One region of the Flexivirga lutea genome, then DNA from elsewhere that is predicted to be linked to it. Evidence: predicted binding sites of a transcription regulator. Region 1 holds the regulator's gene; each other region holds the start of a gene.

Region 1 (4,794 bases):
CCCGCCCGAAGGCGGTCGACTGTGCTGCGGGATGTGTTGTTGCTGTGTGGTGAGTGGTGTTGCCGTGGTGCTGCGGACTGACGTGGAACGTGCCTCAGTCGCCGGCGGGTTCGCGGCCCGCGGCGTGATCTGGCTCCACGCCCGTCGCCGGACGTTCGGCACGCAGCAGCGCGATGGCGGCCTCGAAGTCCTCGAGGTCGTCGAAGGCCTGGTAGACCGAGGCGAAACGCAGATAGGCGACCTCGTCCAGGCTGCGCAGCGGGCCGAGGATCGCCAGACCCACGTCGTGCGCGTCGATCTCGGCCGCCCCCTGGGCGCGGATCGACTCCTCGACCTCCTGCGCGAGCAGCGCGAGTTGGTCCTCGCTGACCGGGCGGCCCTGGCATGCCTTGCGCACACCGACCAAAACCTTCTGGCGGCTGAACGGCTCGCTGGCACCCGAGCGCTTGACGACGGTGAGGCTCGCAGTCTCGGTCGTCGAGAAGCGCTTACCGCAGTCGGGACACTGCCGGCGACGCTTGATGCAGGTGCCGTCCTCGCTCGTGCGACTGTCGACGACGCGACTGTCGTCATGACGGCAGAACGGACAATGCACGGTCGACTCCTCTCCCGGGAACGCCGCCCACGATGCGCCGCCACGGACCCGCACCCTGTGGACGAAGCTGTGGGTGAACGGTGGACGATCTGGGGACAACGCGCTCTGGCATGTGGACTAGATGTGGACGAATCCCATCGGTGTAACTACTAGATATAGGGATCTTAGGCCGGTCCCACCACAAGTGCAAGAGCCGTCCGCCATGCCGCGAAACGCCCTGGTCAGGCGCCTGGAACCCGCGCGTCACGTCCCTCACCGGGGCGGCGCACGGACACCGCTGCAATCACTCAGCGCGGCAACCGCAGCTGCTGTCCGGCCACCACCTGCAGGCCGTTGAGGTCGTTGGCCAGGGCCACCTTGGTGACCGCGTCGGCGACCGGCATCGACGGGTAGGCGCGGTGCGCCACCTCGGACAGCGTCTCGCCGTCGTGGACGGTGACGGTGTGCGTCACCGGCGCGGAGGTGGTGGCCCAGGCGCGGGCCGCCGCTCCCCCGCCCACCAGCATGACCACAGCGACGAGCGCCACCAGCAACCGGCGACCGCGGGCCGTCAACCGCAGCCCGCTTGCGCCATCCGCCGCGTCGACACGGACGCCGACCCGCTCGCCACCGCCGCTGGCCGCCTGGCCGGTCGGAACCACCCGCAGGTGCCGACGACGCCCACGGCCCTCGGGGACCTCGGGGGGCTCGGGGGCTCGATCGGCCGGCGGGTCGACCATGACGTCCCACGGTGCCACTGCACTCATCTCTTCCTCCTGAAACCTCGGCGCGACCGGATGCGCACCGTCCCTGCGACGGACCTGGCCCGAACAAGCGTGCGATCGGACACCTGTCGGATGTATAGCACGGACGTTCGACATCGTCGAGACACGCGTCGTACAGATGTTTGGAAACTGTGTCCGAAACCCATACGCTGTTTTCACGAAGCCAAGGCAAGCACCGAGCACCGACAGCCGGCGCCGATCCAGCTCCACATCCAGCACCCACTCACCGCACGGACCACGGTCCGCACGGACGCTCGCCGGCCGCTTCGAGCGAACTGTTCGCCGAGGAGGAGATGACAGCGATGGCACAGGTGCACGAACTTCCCGATCGCGCCGGAGAGAGCCTGACCACCAGGCAGCGCAAGGTGCTGCAGGTGATCCGCAATTCCGTGGACCGGCGCGGCTACCCGCCGAGCCTGCGCGAGATCGGGGACGCGGTCGGCCTGACCAGTCCCAGCTCGGTGGCGCACCAATTGACGATGTTGGAGCGCAAGGGTTACCTGCGCCGCGACCCCAACCGCCCCCGAGCCATGGAGGTCATCGACCCGGACGGCACCGACACCCGCGGCTACCGCGGCGGCTCGAGCGTACGCAGCGCCGAGGAGTCGGGCGTCGACGAGACCGGGCTGGGCGACGCACGACCCGAGGCGTCATACATCCCCGTCGTGGGGCGGATCGCTGCGGGCGGTCCGATCCTCGCCGAGGAGGTCGTGGAAGACGTCTTCCCGCTGCCCAAGCAGATCGTGGGCGAAGGTGACCTCTTCCTGTTGAAGGTCGTCGGCGACTCGATGGTCGATGCGGCGATCTGCGACGGCGACTGGGTCGTGGTGCGCCAGCAGCCCACGGCGACCAACGGCGACATCGTGGCGGCGATGCTCGACAACGAGGCGACGGTCAAGACGTTCAAGCGCACCCGGGGCAAGGTGTGGCTGATGCCGCACAACGACGCCTACGACCCGATCGACGGTGACGATGCGACGATCCTGGGCAAGGTCACCGCGGTCCTGCGCCGGGTCTAGACCACCCCACCACGTTTCTCCCCCGCTGCGTTCCTCCGCATACGTCGCGGCGGCCCCCGATCTTCGTGTGAGGCGTGGATCGGAACAGCTCAGCCGGTCAGCGCGGCGGCGAGCGCCGTCAACGTCTCACCCAGCGGTGCATCGACGCGCACCGACACCTCCTCGTCGGTCGCGCGCGTCCAGCCATGGGTGACCACGGCGACCGGGATGCGCTCCCGGACGGCGCGGCGGATGAATCGATAGCCCGACATCACGGCCAGGGACGAGCCGAGCACCAGGACCGCACGTGCCGCGTGGACCTGCGCGAAGCAACGCTCCACCAGAGGCTTGGGCACGGATTCGCCGAACATCACCACGTCGGGTTTCAGCAGGTCCGAACCGCAGACGACGCAATGCACCAGTCGGAATCCGCCGATCAGTGACTCGGCGATCGCCACGTCCCCATCGGGTCGCAACGGACCGTCCGCCGACCGGTCGAAGTCGGGGTTGGCCAACTGCAGCCAGGCGTCGACCGTCGAGCGTTCGTAGCGTTCGCCGCAGTGCACGCAGACCACGTGCGTCAGGCTGCCGTGCAACTCGACCACGTTCCGGGCACCGGCCGCCTGGTGCAGTCCGTCCACGTTCTGGGTGATCACCGGACCGACCAATCCGGCGTGTTGCAGCGCGGCCACGGCACGATGGCCGTCGTTGGGCTCGGCCGCCGCGAAACGCGGCCAGCCGACATACGAACGGGCCCAGTAACGCCGCCGCGCGGCGGGGCTGGCGAGCAGTTCCTGAGCCGTCATCGGCTGGAAACGGCGCTTGCCGTCAGCGCCCCGGTAATCGGGGATCCCCGAGTCGGTGGACAGCCCCGCGCCGGTCAGCGCCAGCACCCCACCGCCGGCGACCAACTCGGCCAGGGCTGTCAGGTCGGTTGTCAGATCGCGGGCCACCACAACGGCAAAGCTCTCACATCGGTTCAACTACCCGCGATCGCGGCACTCGTGGCAGCGGTGGTGGCAGCGATCAGGGCAGCGTTCGTGGCCGCCTGTGCACTCTTGATCGCCGCCGCCGCCGCGCCCGCGGTCCAGTCCTGCTCGCCCACCGCCTTGGCACGTCTGGTCAGCTCCCGCCCTGAGACGCCGAACTGCCGGGCGTCATACACCTTGGTCACCGCGTCGGCGGCGCCGAGGAGTGCGACCGTGGACCCGGTGTGCAGATCCGGCCGGGCGGTGCCGGCGAGGACGCGTCCGGCGGCGTCCAGCAGGGTCGCGCGAGCAGCCAGGTCGACGACCGGATGCTTCTCGGGGCGCAGGAACCCTCCCGGCTGGTGCCGGACCGCGCCGTCGGCGACCAGCCGGTGGTAGACGCGGTCGGCCATCCCCTTGGCCAGCGCGGGCAGTGCGCGTTCCGGTTTCTTGCCCGCCTTCTGCACGAACACGGCCAGCGCGTGATCGAGCAGGGGGTCGCCCCCGGGCCGGCCATCGATGACCACGAGCCGGCCGCCCTGCACCGCAACCCGCTCGTATGCCGCCAGCTCGCACAGCACCGCCCCGGAGAGTGCCAGATCGAGTGGAGCGTGTCCGGTCAGCCGGCCACCCTCGGGGCTGGTCGCCATGAGCAGAAGTTCCGCACAGATCAGCATTCACCGACAGTACGTCGCACACGCTCGCCACAGATCCATCCGCGGACGGACAAACTCCGTCGCAAGGATTAGCAATCACGGAAAATTCGTCCCTGTGGATAACCCGCTGTTATCCTCGTGATCATGATCGATGCGGCGGGACTCAGGGTCATCAAGGCCATCAGCGACCACGGCAGCTTCACCGCCGCGGCCGCCTCGCTGGGCTATTCACAGCCGGCCATCTCGCAGATGGTCCGTCGCCTCGAGGACCGCACCGGCACCGTCCTGGTCGAGCGGCTGGGTCGCAGTGTGCGGCTCACCGAGGCGGGCCAGGTGCTGGCGCGGCACGCCAGCCCGGTGCTGGCAGCACTGGATGCTGCCGAGTCGGAGGTGGCGGCGATCGCGGGCCTGCGGGCGGGCCGCGTGCGGTTGATGGCCTTTCCCTCCTCCTCCTCGACGCTGGTGCCGCGAGCGCTGGCGCTGGTCAAGCAACGGTTCCCCGACGTGCAGGTGAGTTTCACCGAGGCCGAGCCGCCCGAATCCCTGGCCGCGCTCCGCTCCGGGGAGTGCGACGTGGCGGTGGCGTTCGCCTATGAGGGCACCGACCTGGCACGCGGCGAGGAGGACATCGACTCCTTCGTCACCCGCAAACTGCTCGACGACGAGGTGCGGCTCGCGCTGCCGCTGGACCACCCGAAGGCGAAGTCCCGGAAGGTCAAGCTCGCCGACCTGGCGAGTGAGCCCTGGATCGCCGGCTGCCCGCGCTGTCGTGGCCACCTGTTGTCATTGGCCGAGCGGGCCGGATTCAATCCC
Region 2 (4,794 bases), 530 kb from region 1:
ACGAGTGCTTCGGCTTCGGTCTGTCCGCACAGGTCCTGCTGATCGTCTCCCCGTCCCATCTACAGGCGGTCGGGGAGTCGTTGGGATCGCACCCGGCGGTGCGCTTCTGTGGCGCGACGAGCGGCTCGGCGAGCATCACCGTGAGCGCCAGCTTCGCCGACTCCGAGAGCCTCTATCGCTTCGTCTCCGAGGACATCGGTCGCCTCGAGGGGGTCGCCCAGGCACAGGTGTCGCCGATCGCTCGTATTCTCAAGCGTGCCGGTGCGACTGTCCAACGCTGAGCATGCCGTGTATGTCGTCGCCGCCGAACCGGACTCAGGCTGCTGCGGTGTGGTGTCCGGGCATGCGCCCGGGTGTGAGGTCCCAGTGGACGCCGTCGGGTCGGACCTCGGCCGTGTAGCCCTGCCGGTGGACGGTGTGGTGGTGGCGGCTGCACAGGAGTGCGGAGTTGGTGGTGGAGGTGTGGCCGCCGGTCCACCAGGGGGTGAGGTGGTGGATTTCGCAGAAGCCGGGTGGTCGGTCGCAGCCGGGGAAGGTGCACCCGTGGTCGCGCAGGATGACTGCGGCGCGGATGGCTTTGGTGGCCAGGCGTTGTCGCCGTCCGACGTCGAGGGGAGCGCTGGGTCCGCCGAGGACGGCGGGGATGAGGTCGGCGGTGCAGGCGAGGCGGCGGGCGGCGCCGGCGTCGAGGACGTCCCCGGTGGTGGTGGTTGCCCCGTCGGTGCCGGTGGTCAGGGTTTCGAGGTTCATGGTGAGGAGGACGGTGGCTGCGGCGGCTTGGACGCCCTCACCGGTGGCGGCGCGGGCGCCGGCACCGACCAGGTCCAGCAGCGCGTCGACGCGGCGTTTGCCCGGGGACCGCTCGTCCCGCACCGACTCACCGTGCGCGGCGACCTGGCCGTTCGCGGCCTTGGGCGCGGGTTTCGCGGGGCGGGGTGCGGAGGTGGCCGTGATCGCGTCCTTGAGGATCGCGGCGTTGGCGGGTGCCAGTTCGGCCACCAGCCGGGTCATGCCCGTCGGTGTGGTGCCCCAGGACAGGGTTTCGACCCGTTCGAGTTTTTCGTCGCCCAGGGATAGTTGGTCGGGGGCGAACCGGGCGATGATCCGGCGGGTCAGCAGGGTGAGCCCGGCGCACCCCAGTCCGGGGTCGATCTGCAGGAACCAGCCCAGAACTTCGTCGCGGTCGGCGGTAGGGATCACCGGACCCACTTTGTCGGCCTGGGTCAGCGCGGTCCGGGCGGATTCCACCGAACACGACCCTTGCCGTAACGCGTGCGTGATGACGGAGTTCTGGCGGTGCTGGCAGGCGTCGGCCACTGCTGCCATCGTTCGGATCGTGCGCGGTTCGACCGGCACCCCACCGCCCTGTCCGTGCGCGGCCTGTGCGGTGAGGTGTCCGGTGATCCATTGGCTGGTGGTGGCCGCATCCGAGGGTGAGACGACACCCCGGTCGACCGCGTCGGCGGTCACCAGGGTCGCCACCTGCGCGGACCGGCCGTGCAACCGCAGCAGGACTGCGACCAGTTCGTCCTCCTGTGCGGTGCCGAGCTGGTGCACCGCCCCCGGCACCTCGTCCAACAGGTCCGCCATGGTGTGCAGCGCGGCCAACAACTCCGGTCCGCGACCGGGCGCCACGGGCGGCTTAACGTCTTCGGAACCGGTCACCATGTGGGAGAGCGTGAGAGGTTCGCCGGGCAGCTGCGAGTTGGCATACATGTCGCGAACCTCCTTGCTGGACAATGCTTTGGACGTATTGCATTCTGCTGCAGGGGGCGTGGGGAAACCTAGGGATTCATCGAACACACTTTCGGTGAAACGTATCGATGTGCACTGGATGGGAGACGGTGTCTGGAGAGAGGGCGGGTTCAACAAGCGCCGCCCCTCTGCCGAGACGCTGGCGTGGCTTCCGCACTCCATCGGTTGGGACAGTCGCGTCGTTTGCTGTCGCTAACCGGAAGTTCCTGCCGTCCCGACATACCACCGGCGACAGATCGGTCAGATGGCAGTCCCGACAAGACTGCCCACGCCATACGTGATCGCCATGGCCAGCAGTCCGCCGATCACGTTGCGCAACACCGCCGGCCGGGTCGGTGCCTCACCGAGCCGGGCACTCGTGGCGCCGGTCAGCACCAGCGCGACGGCCACCGCGAGGAAGCAGATCGGCACCCGCCAGTCGGGCATCGGCAGCAGGATCGCGATCAGCGGGATCAGCGCACCGATGGTGAACGCGACGAATGACGCCCCGGCCGCGTGCCATGGGTTGGTCAGCTCGTCCGGATCGATGCCGAGCTCTGCCTCGGCGTGCGCGCCGAGTGCGTCGTGCTCGGTGAGTTCATGGGCGACCTGCGCGGCGAGCTCGCGGCGCAGCCCCTTGGCCTGGTAGATCTGGGTGAGCTCCTCGAGCTCCTCCTCGGGCAGCTCGTGCAGCTCCTGCTTCTCCTTGCGCAGCATCGCGCGCTCGCTGTCGCGCTGTGTGCTCACCGAGACGTATTCGCCTGCGGCCATTGACAACGCACCGGCCACGAGGCCGGCGATGCCCGCGATCGCGATGTTGCTGCGGTGGGTCGTGGCGCCGGCCACGCCCGCCACGATGCCGGCGACGCTGACGATGCCGTCGTTGGCGCCGAGCACCCCGGCACGCAACCAGTTGAGGCGGCTGCTGAGCGAGTCGTCCTGCAGCTCGCCCTCGTGCGGCTCCACGGATGCGGTCACGAACTCACCTGCGCACCGGTTCCGCCGGCCGCTTCGGTGATCCGGTGGGCCAGCTCGATGTCGAGCTGGGTGATGCCGCCTTCGCTGTGCGTCGACAACGTCCAGCGAATGGTCGTGTAGGAGATCTCGATGTCCGGGTGGTGGTCCATGTCCTCGGCGTCGGCTGCCACCAACCGGACGAACTCGATCCCCGCGGCGAACGACGGCGCCTGGTACTCCGACCGGATGGCGTCGCCGTCGCGCGACCAGCCGTCCAATGCGGCCAACTGTCGGGTGACTTCTTCTTCGGTGAGCAGTCTGGACATGTCTTCGAGCCTGCCCTGTCCGGGACGCGTTGTCCACGCAGGAAAGGCTTCGATGACCGGCGGCTGGGCGCGCGAAGTGGGCGGGTCAACCGTTGAGGTAGGCGAGGACCGCCAGCACGCGCCGGTTGTCGTCGCTGGAGACGGGCAGGTCCAGCTTGCTGAAGATCGCGTTGGTGTGCTTGCTGATCGCCTTCTCCGTCACGAAGAGGCTCGCCGCGATGGCGACGTTGGACCGGCCCTCCGCCATCAGACCGAGCACCTCGCGCTCGCGGTCGGTGAGCCGGTCCATCTTGCTGCCCTTCGGACGGCCGGCGATGAGGTGGCGGACCACCGTCGGATCGAGCACCGTGCCACCGTCGGCGACCTGACGGACGGCTTCGATGAAGGCGCCGACGTCGGAGACACGGTCCTTGAGCAGATAGCCCACGCCGCCGTCACCGTCCTCCAGAAGCTCCCGGGCGTAGAGATTCTCGACATACTGCGACAGCACGAGTACGGGCAAACCGGGTTGTTCTCGGCGGGCGTTGATGGCGACGCGCAAACCCTCGTCGGTCAGCGTCGGCGGCATCCGCACGTCGACGATGGCAATATCGGGGGAGTGCTCCCGCAGCGCACGCACCAGGCTCGGCGCGTTGTCCGCGGTCGCGACGACGTCGATGTCGTGCGCGGCGAGAATGCGCTGCAGACCATCGCGCAGCAGCGCGTGGTCCTCACCGATCACTGCCCGCACGGCACCTCCATGGTCACGATGGTCGGGCCGCCCGGCGGGCTCGACACCACCATCGTGCCGTCGAACACCGCGAGCCGTCCCGCGACCCCTTGCATCCCGCTGCCGCGGCGGTCGGCGCCGCCGACACCGTCGTCGCCCACGACGAGGTGAATGACCTCCTCCGGACAGGTGATGCTGATCCAGCCCGCGGTGGCGTGGGCGTGTTTGCCGATGTTCGCCAGGCACTCGGCGACGCTGAAGTACAGTGCCGACTCCAGCGGCGGCGGCAGCTGCTTCGGCGGATGCAGGTCGAGCTCGAAGTCGATGGGCAGGTCGAGGGCGACGGCTCGCACTGCATCGGCCAGCCCTCGATCGGCGAGCACCGGCGGGTGTATGCCGCGCACGACCGACCGGATGTCCTGCAGTGCGTCACCGGAGTTGTCGCGGGCCTCCACCAACAGTCGTCGGGCGGCCTCCGGGTCCTTCTCAATGAGTTCGGCAGCCAGACCGAGATTCATCCCGAGCGCCACCAGCCGGGCCTGGGCGCCGTCGTGCAGATCCCGCTCGACCCGACGCAGTTCGGCGGCGGCCGCGTCTGCGCCCTGCGCACGTGACGAGGTCACCTGCTCGACCCGTCGGGCCAGCACTGCCTGCCGGGAGAGCCCGAGCAGGTAGGCGTCCAGGCCGAAGCGCCACCGCGCGATCGGTTTGACGGTGAACCACCAGAGCAGTGCACCGATGACGAACCCGGACGCCGAAACCGCAACCGCAGCAGAGGTTTCCGTCACACGTAGCGAGTCGCCGTACGGGGTGTCGAAGACGTCCGGCAGTCCCTTCCACAGGCCGAACCAGACGATGGACCAGATCGGGTAGCAGAACAGCGCGATGGTCAACACCGACAAGGTGAAGCCCAGCGTGCTGGACACCATCTCCCAGAGCAGGTCACGCCAACGGGCCGGGTCACCGGCCCACCGCTGCACGCGGCTGATGACTCCGAGGCCGCGGGTGTCGCGATATTCCTGCACCACGGGCTCTCGCAGCACGACCCGCGCCAGGCCGCGCTGGCCG
Region 3 (4,794 bases), 100 kb from region 1:
AGGAGCACTCGGTCTGGATAGCTGCAGATGCCGTTGTCACCCTGGGGGCGGCAAGGAATCTCCGGCATGAATCGCATCTCATCGTGTCGTAGTGATGGGTCGGCTCCATCGAGAGTAACGGCGGGCAGCCTCGTCGTGGCGGCTGTTCGGATTTCCGGCATCCCGACTTCTTGTCCAACCGCGGGTCGGGGACACGCACCAATGACACATCGCGCGAGCACCTACAAGGAACAGCTGGCTGAGGCGCGATGACGGCGCGTGCCCATGCGCGGCGATGACACCGACCTCGCTATGCGGGTTCCGACGGAACTCCGAAGGCGATCGTCTTGCGGCGGCGCAATGTGCGGGTTGCTCCAGCTTGCGGGCGCTGAGGCGTCAGTATGTGGGCATGTCGTTCGCTATTTACTTCCAGGGGTTCGCCGGTGGTGATGCTTCCGAAGGCGGCGAAGCAGAGATGCGCGCTGTTCTGCGGCCGCACGTCGCATCCGACGAGGGCGGCCTGCTCCGTGTGAAGACGGCCGACGGTGAGGCAGACATTTCTCTGGACGACAGCTGCATGATGGCCACTCATGTCTCTGGCGATGACACCTGGGACCTGCTGGTCCGCGGCGCCGCCGCAGCCAACTGGGTCATCCTTCCCACGGGCTGCTCAATCTGCCTAACCGATGCCCAACAGGCACTCGACCTGCCTGCCGACCTGGCAGCGGAAGAAACGGTTGTCGTCAATTCCGGCGCAGACCTGCTGACCGTCATCCGCTCTATAGACGACGGAATGGCCACGTTCTACTGCCCGCCCGGATGCGGGTCGGTAATCGGGCAACACGGCGGTGCTGCAACTGTTGGCCTTCGGGTCGATTCCATCGACTGCATACTGCGGTCGTGACGTCCCCTGGGGACTGGCCGCGTGATCCCCGGCTGGATCCATTCCGCGATGCAGTGTGGGAGTTGAGTCGTGGCGGGCATGTCGAGGCGTTTCTGACGACCCACGTGAGCCACATGCGCAGCTTTCCGATCTTCTGGGTGAGGCGCGAGTGGCTTTGGTACCAGGTCAACTGGGTCGACGGCCGGCGTGATGAACCGGATGAGGACTATGGACCGGGTTGGTATGCAGTTGCCGAGCTCGAGCAGAACAGACTCGAGCACGACGGGAACGTGTTTGACGCTAAGCCGGTCGAAGGGGCAGACCGCTTCGAGTTGTGGCAGCGGTACGGTCCGCCGTAACCGCGGCGATGAATGTCACGTCGTTACCCGATCGGCAATCGGGCAGCCGGAGGGTGCCGGTTCAGCCAGGGTGTCCTCAGGCGGCGACGGTCTGGTGGCCCTGCATGAGCCCGGGTGTCAGGACCCAGTGCACACCGTCGGCGTCGATGTAGGCGATGTAGCCCTGCCGGTGCACGGTCTGATGGTGGCGACCGCAGAGTAGTGCCGAGTTGATCAGGGAGGTGTCGCCGCCGGTCCACCAAGATCGAACGTGGTGGATTTCGCAGAAACCCGGCGGTCTGTCGCAGCCAGGGAAGGAACATCCGCCATCTCGCAGGATCACGGCCGCCCGGATTGCTTTGGTGGCCAAGCGTTCTCGTCGGCCGACGTCGAGGGGTTGGCTGGGTCCGCCGAGGACGGCGGGGATGAGGTCGGCGGTGCACGCGAACCGTCTGGCGGCTCCGGCATCGATCGGGTCGCCGGTGCTGGTGGTGGCGCCGTGCCCGGCCAGCAGGTCTTGCAACCCCATGGTGAGTAGGACGGTGGCGGCACTGGCTTGGGTGCCTTCCCCGGTTGCTGCCCGGGCGCCGGCACCGACCAGTTCCATCAGCGCGTCGGCGCGCCGCTTGGCCGGTGACCGTTCGTCCCGTAGTGACTCACCGGAAGCTTTTGGGGTGTCGTCGGCGCCGAGCCCGAAGGCTTCGCCTGTCCCGCCGGTCCGGCCGGTCGGGGACGTGCCCTCAGGGTGGTCCGCTTTGTCCGTGGACGTATCGGGTCTCGATACGCCGGCTCCCCCGCTTCGCTGCTCCGCCGTTACTCGACCCGCATCTGCGGGTTTCGCGGGACGAGGGGCCGACTTGGCGTTGATCGCTTCTTTCAGGATCGCGGCGTTCGCGGGCGAGAGCTCCGCGACCAGCCGGGTCATCCCGGTCGCCGTCGTCGACCACGTCAACGACTCGGTCTTCTCAAGCTTCTCGTCGTCCTTGGACAGTCGGTCCGGGTCGAACCGGTCGATGATCTGCCGGGTCAGCCTGGTCAGACCCTCACTGCCCAAGGTGGGGTCGATCTGCAGGAACCAGCCGAGGATCTCGTCCCGGTCCGCGGTCGGTATCACGGGTGCGACCTTGTCCGCCTGCGTCAACGCTGTCTTGGCGGACTCGATCGAGCACGACCCGTCGACGAGTGCGGCCGTGATGACCTGGTTTTTCCGTTCCCGGCATGCGTCGGCGACGGAGGACATGGCCCGTACGGTCTTGGGTTCGATTGGTACTCCGTCGGCAAGGTGCGCGGTCAACCATTGGCTGGTGTTGGCCGAGTCCGAGTCGGCCACGGCACCTCGATCCACCGCGTCCGCGGTCGCCACCATAGCGACCTGCGCGGATCGGCCGTGCAGTCGCAGCAACACTGAAACCAGTCGGTCTTCATCGGCGCCACCGAGCTGGTGGATCACGCGCGGGACCTCGTCCAAAGCCGCGGCAGCCGCTTCCAAGGCGGTCAGCACCTCGGAGCCACGACCGGGCACAGCAGGGGCGTCACACATCACGGCTGGATCAGTGATCATGACATGAATCCCCTTCTCTTCATTGGTTTTTCGTCTGCTGACAGTTTACCGGAAGGCACTGACAACGGCTAGCATTTCATCGAACACATTTCGGGTGATCCGTATAGCCGGCCGGTCCAGGCGCCAATCGGCGTGGGTAGGTTCCGACCAGGTCTGCCCGGCCCGCTGCTGAGCCAAATCTTGCTGACGCGTCGCCGCTGCGCGCTCACGGCACGCCGCAACGCAGCCATCGTCATACCGAGCGGAATCGTCGTGTGGAGATCGACAACCGACAACTTCGCCATCCGGCATAGCCGAGGTAGTTCTCGACACGGTGTAACACCGGCGCGGATTCTCGTGACATCACGACGGGGCCTCGGATGACCGCGGAGGATTAGCGTCGCTTCCACCACTGACCCAGCCACCGTGGGAGGCCACCCATGACCACTGTCAAAGCCGCGCTGTTCCAGACCCACTGGCGCGGGGACAAGGACAAGATGCTCGACGCGCACGAGGAGATCGCGCACGAGGCGGCCCGGCAGGGCAGCCAGGTCATCTGCTTCCAGGAGCTGTTCATGGGACCGTTCTTCGCGCAGGTCCAGGACAAGGCGTGGTACGAGTACGCCGAGGCCATTCCGGACGGCCCGATCGTGCAGCGGTTCAGCTCCATCGCCAAGGAGACCGGCCAGGTGATGATCCTGCCGATCTACGAAGAGGTGCAGCCGGGTGTGCTGTTCAACGCGGCCGCGGTGATCGACGCCGACGGCAAGTACCTCGGCAAATACCGCAAGACGCACATCCCGCAGCTGCACGGGTTCTGGGAGAAGTTCTACTTCCGGCCGGGCGCCAACGACGGCTGGCCGGTCTTCGAGACGGCGGTCGGCAAGGTCGGCGTCTACATCTGTTACGACCGGCACTTCCCCGAGGGCTGGCGCGGACTCGGCCTCGCCGGTGCCGAGATCGTCTTCAACCCGTCGGCCACGTCTCGCGGTCTGTCCAACCATCTGTGGAAGCTGGAGCAGACCGCCGCCGCCGCCGCCAACATGTACTACGTCGGTGCCCTCAACCGGGTCGGCATCGAGCCGCTCGGCGACGACGACTTCTACGGCACGTCGTACTTCGCCGACCCACGCGGCGCGTTCGTCGGCGACGTCGCCTCCGACCAGGTCGAGGAACTGGTGGTGCGCGACCTGGACCTCGACGCGATCCGCGAGCAGCGCGCCACCTGGGCGTTCTACCGCGACCGGCGTCCGGACACCTACACGGCCATCACCGAGCGATAGGTCGTATGGCGAGGTCTCGATACGGGCTCGCCTAGCGGCTCGCCCTACTCGACCGGCGTCATGGGGCTACTCGACCAGCGACGTCGGCACTCGACCGGCGTCATGGGGCTACTCGACCAGCGCCGGTCAGCGGCCGCGGGCCCGCAGTGCGAGCAGGGCGACATACAGGCCGGCGACCGCCCGGACGTCGTCGAGGTCGACACCGAGCCGCTCGGTGATCTGGTCCAGCCTGCGGTAGACCGCCGGACGGGACAGGTGGTGCGCCTGCGCCGTCGAGGACTTGTTGAGGCCGTTCGCGATGAAGCTCTCCAGCAGGTCGATGAGTTCCGGACTGTCCAGCAGCGGGCCCAGCTCGCGGTCCACGAAGTCCTGCACGTCGTGATTGGCGGCCAGCACCTCCACCAGACCCGGCAGCCGCAGATCGGCCAGCCGGACGACGATCGTGTCACGCCAGCCGAGCCGCGTCGCCACCTCCAGTGTCTGCCGGGCACGGGCGAACGACCGGCCCAGCCCGGCCAGGCCCTCCACCGGCGGCCCGGCCGCGACGAGCGCGATCCGCCCGTCGGACTCGGCGGACAGCTGCCGCCCGAACTCGTCCACGGTGCGGACCGGGTGGTCGGCGGCACCACTGGACACCAGGATCCGCACGGTGCCGTGCTCCACCGGACCGAGCAGCGCCCCGACGCCGCACCGTCCGGCGACCGACCGCGCTCGGTCCAGCAGCATCGAGCACTCCCGAGGGCTCCTGGCCAGCCGCACGACCAGCGGGGT

Evidence for each region. The regulator LexA, encoded in region 1, represses DNA repair genes until DNA is damaged. The targets are predictions, from matches to a motif close to TCGAACANNTGTTCGA.
Region 2: ACYVBN_RS01270 (HNH endonuclease signature motif containing protein) is a predicted target of LexA. The motif match lies at 1,796-1,811, and genes of this name have one in related genera.
Region 3: ACYVBN_RS03255 (HNH endonuclease signature motif containing protein) is a predicted target of LexA. The motif match lies at 2,841-2,856, and genes of this name have one in related genera.

Annotation. Positions count from the first base shown of each region.
Region 1 is NZ_BAAGZB010000001.1:770,272-775,065, reverse strand. It holds gene nrdR (transcriptional regulator NrdR) at 95-595, opposite strand; gene ACYVBN_RS03715 (hypothetical protein) at 883-1,341, opposite strand; gene lexA (transcriptional repressor LexA) at 1,662-2,378, shown strand; gene ACYVBN_RS03705 (SIR2 family protein) at 2,468-3,313, opposite strand; gene ACYVBN_RS03700 (GOLPH3/VPS74 family protein) at 3,337-4,002, opposite strand; gene ACYVBN_RS03695 (LysR family transcriptional regulator) at 4,126-4,794, shown strand, end outside.
Region 2 is NZ_BAAGZB010000001.1:244,069-248,862, forward strand. It holds gene ACYVBN_RS01265 (Lrp/AsnC family transcriptional regulator) at 1-281, shown strand, start outside; gene ACYVBN_RS01270 (HNH endonuclease signature motif containing protein) at 316-1,716, opposite strand; gene ACYVBN_RS01275 (VIT1/CCC1 transporter family protein) at 1,996-2,712, opposite strand; gene ACYVBN_RS01280 (4a-hydroxytetrahydrobiopterin dehydratase) at 2,709-3,017, opposite strand; gene ACYVBN_RS01285 (response regulator transcription factor) at 3,103-3,747, opposite strand; gene ACYVBN_RS01290 (sensor histidine kinase) at 3,735-4,794, opposite strand, start outside.
Region 3 is NZ_BAAGZB010000001.1:667,076-671,869, reverse strand. It holds gene ACYVBN_RS03265 (hypothetical protein) at 1-8, opposite strand, end outside; gene ACYVBN_RS03260 (hypothetical protein) at 389-883, shown strand; gene ACYVBN_RS03255 (HNH endonuclease signature motif containing protein) at 1,298-2,761, opposite strand; gene ACYVBN_RS03250 (nitrilase-related carbon-nitrogen hydrolase) at 3,181-4,023, shown strand; gene ACYVBN_RS03245 (PucR family transcriptional regulator) at 4,150-4,794, opposite strand, start outside.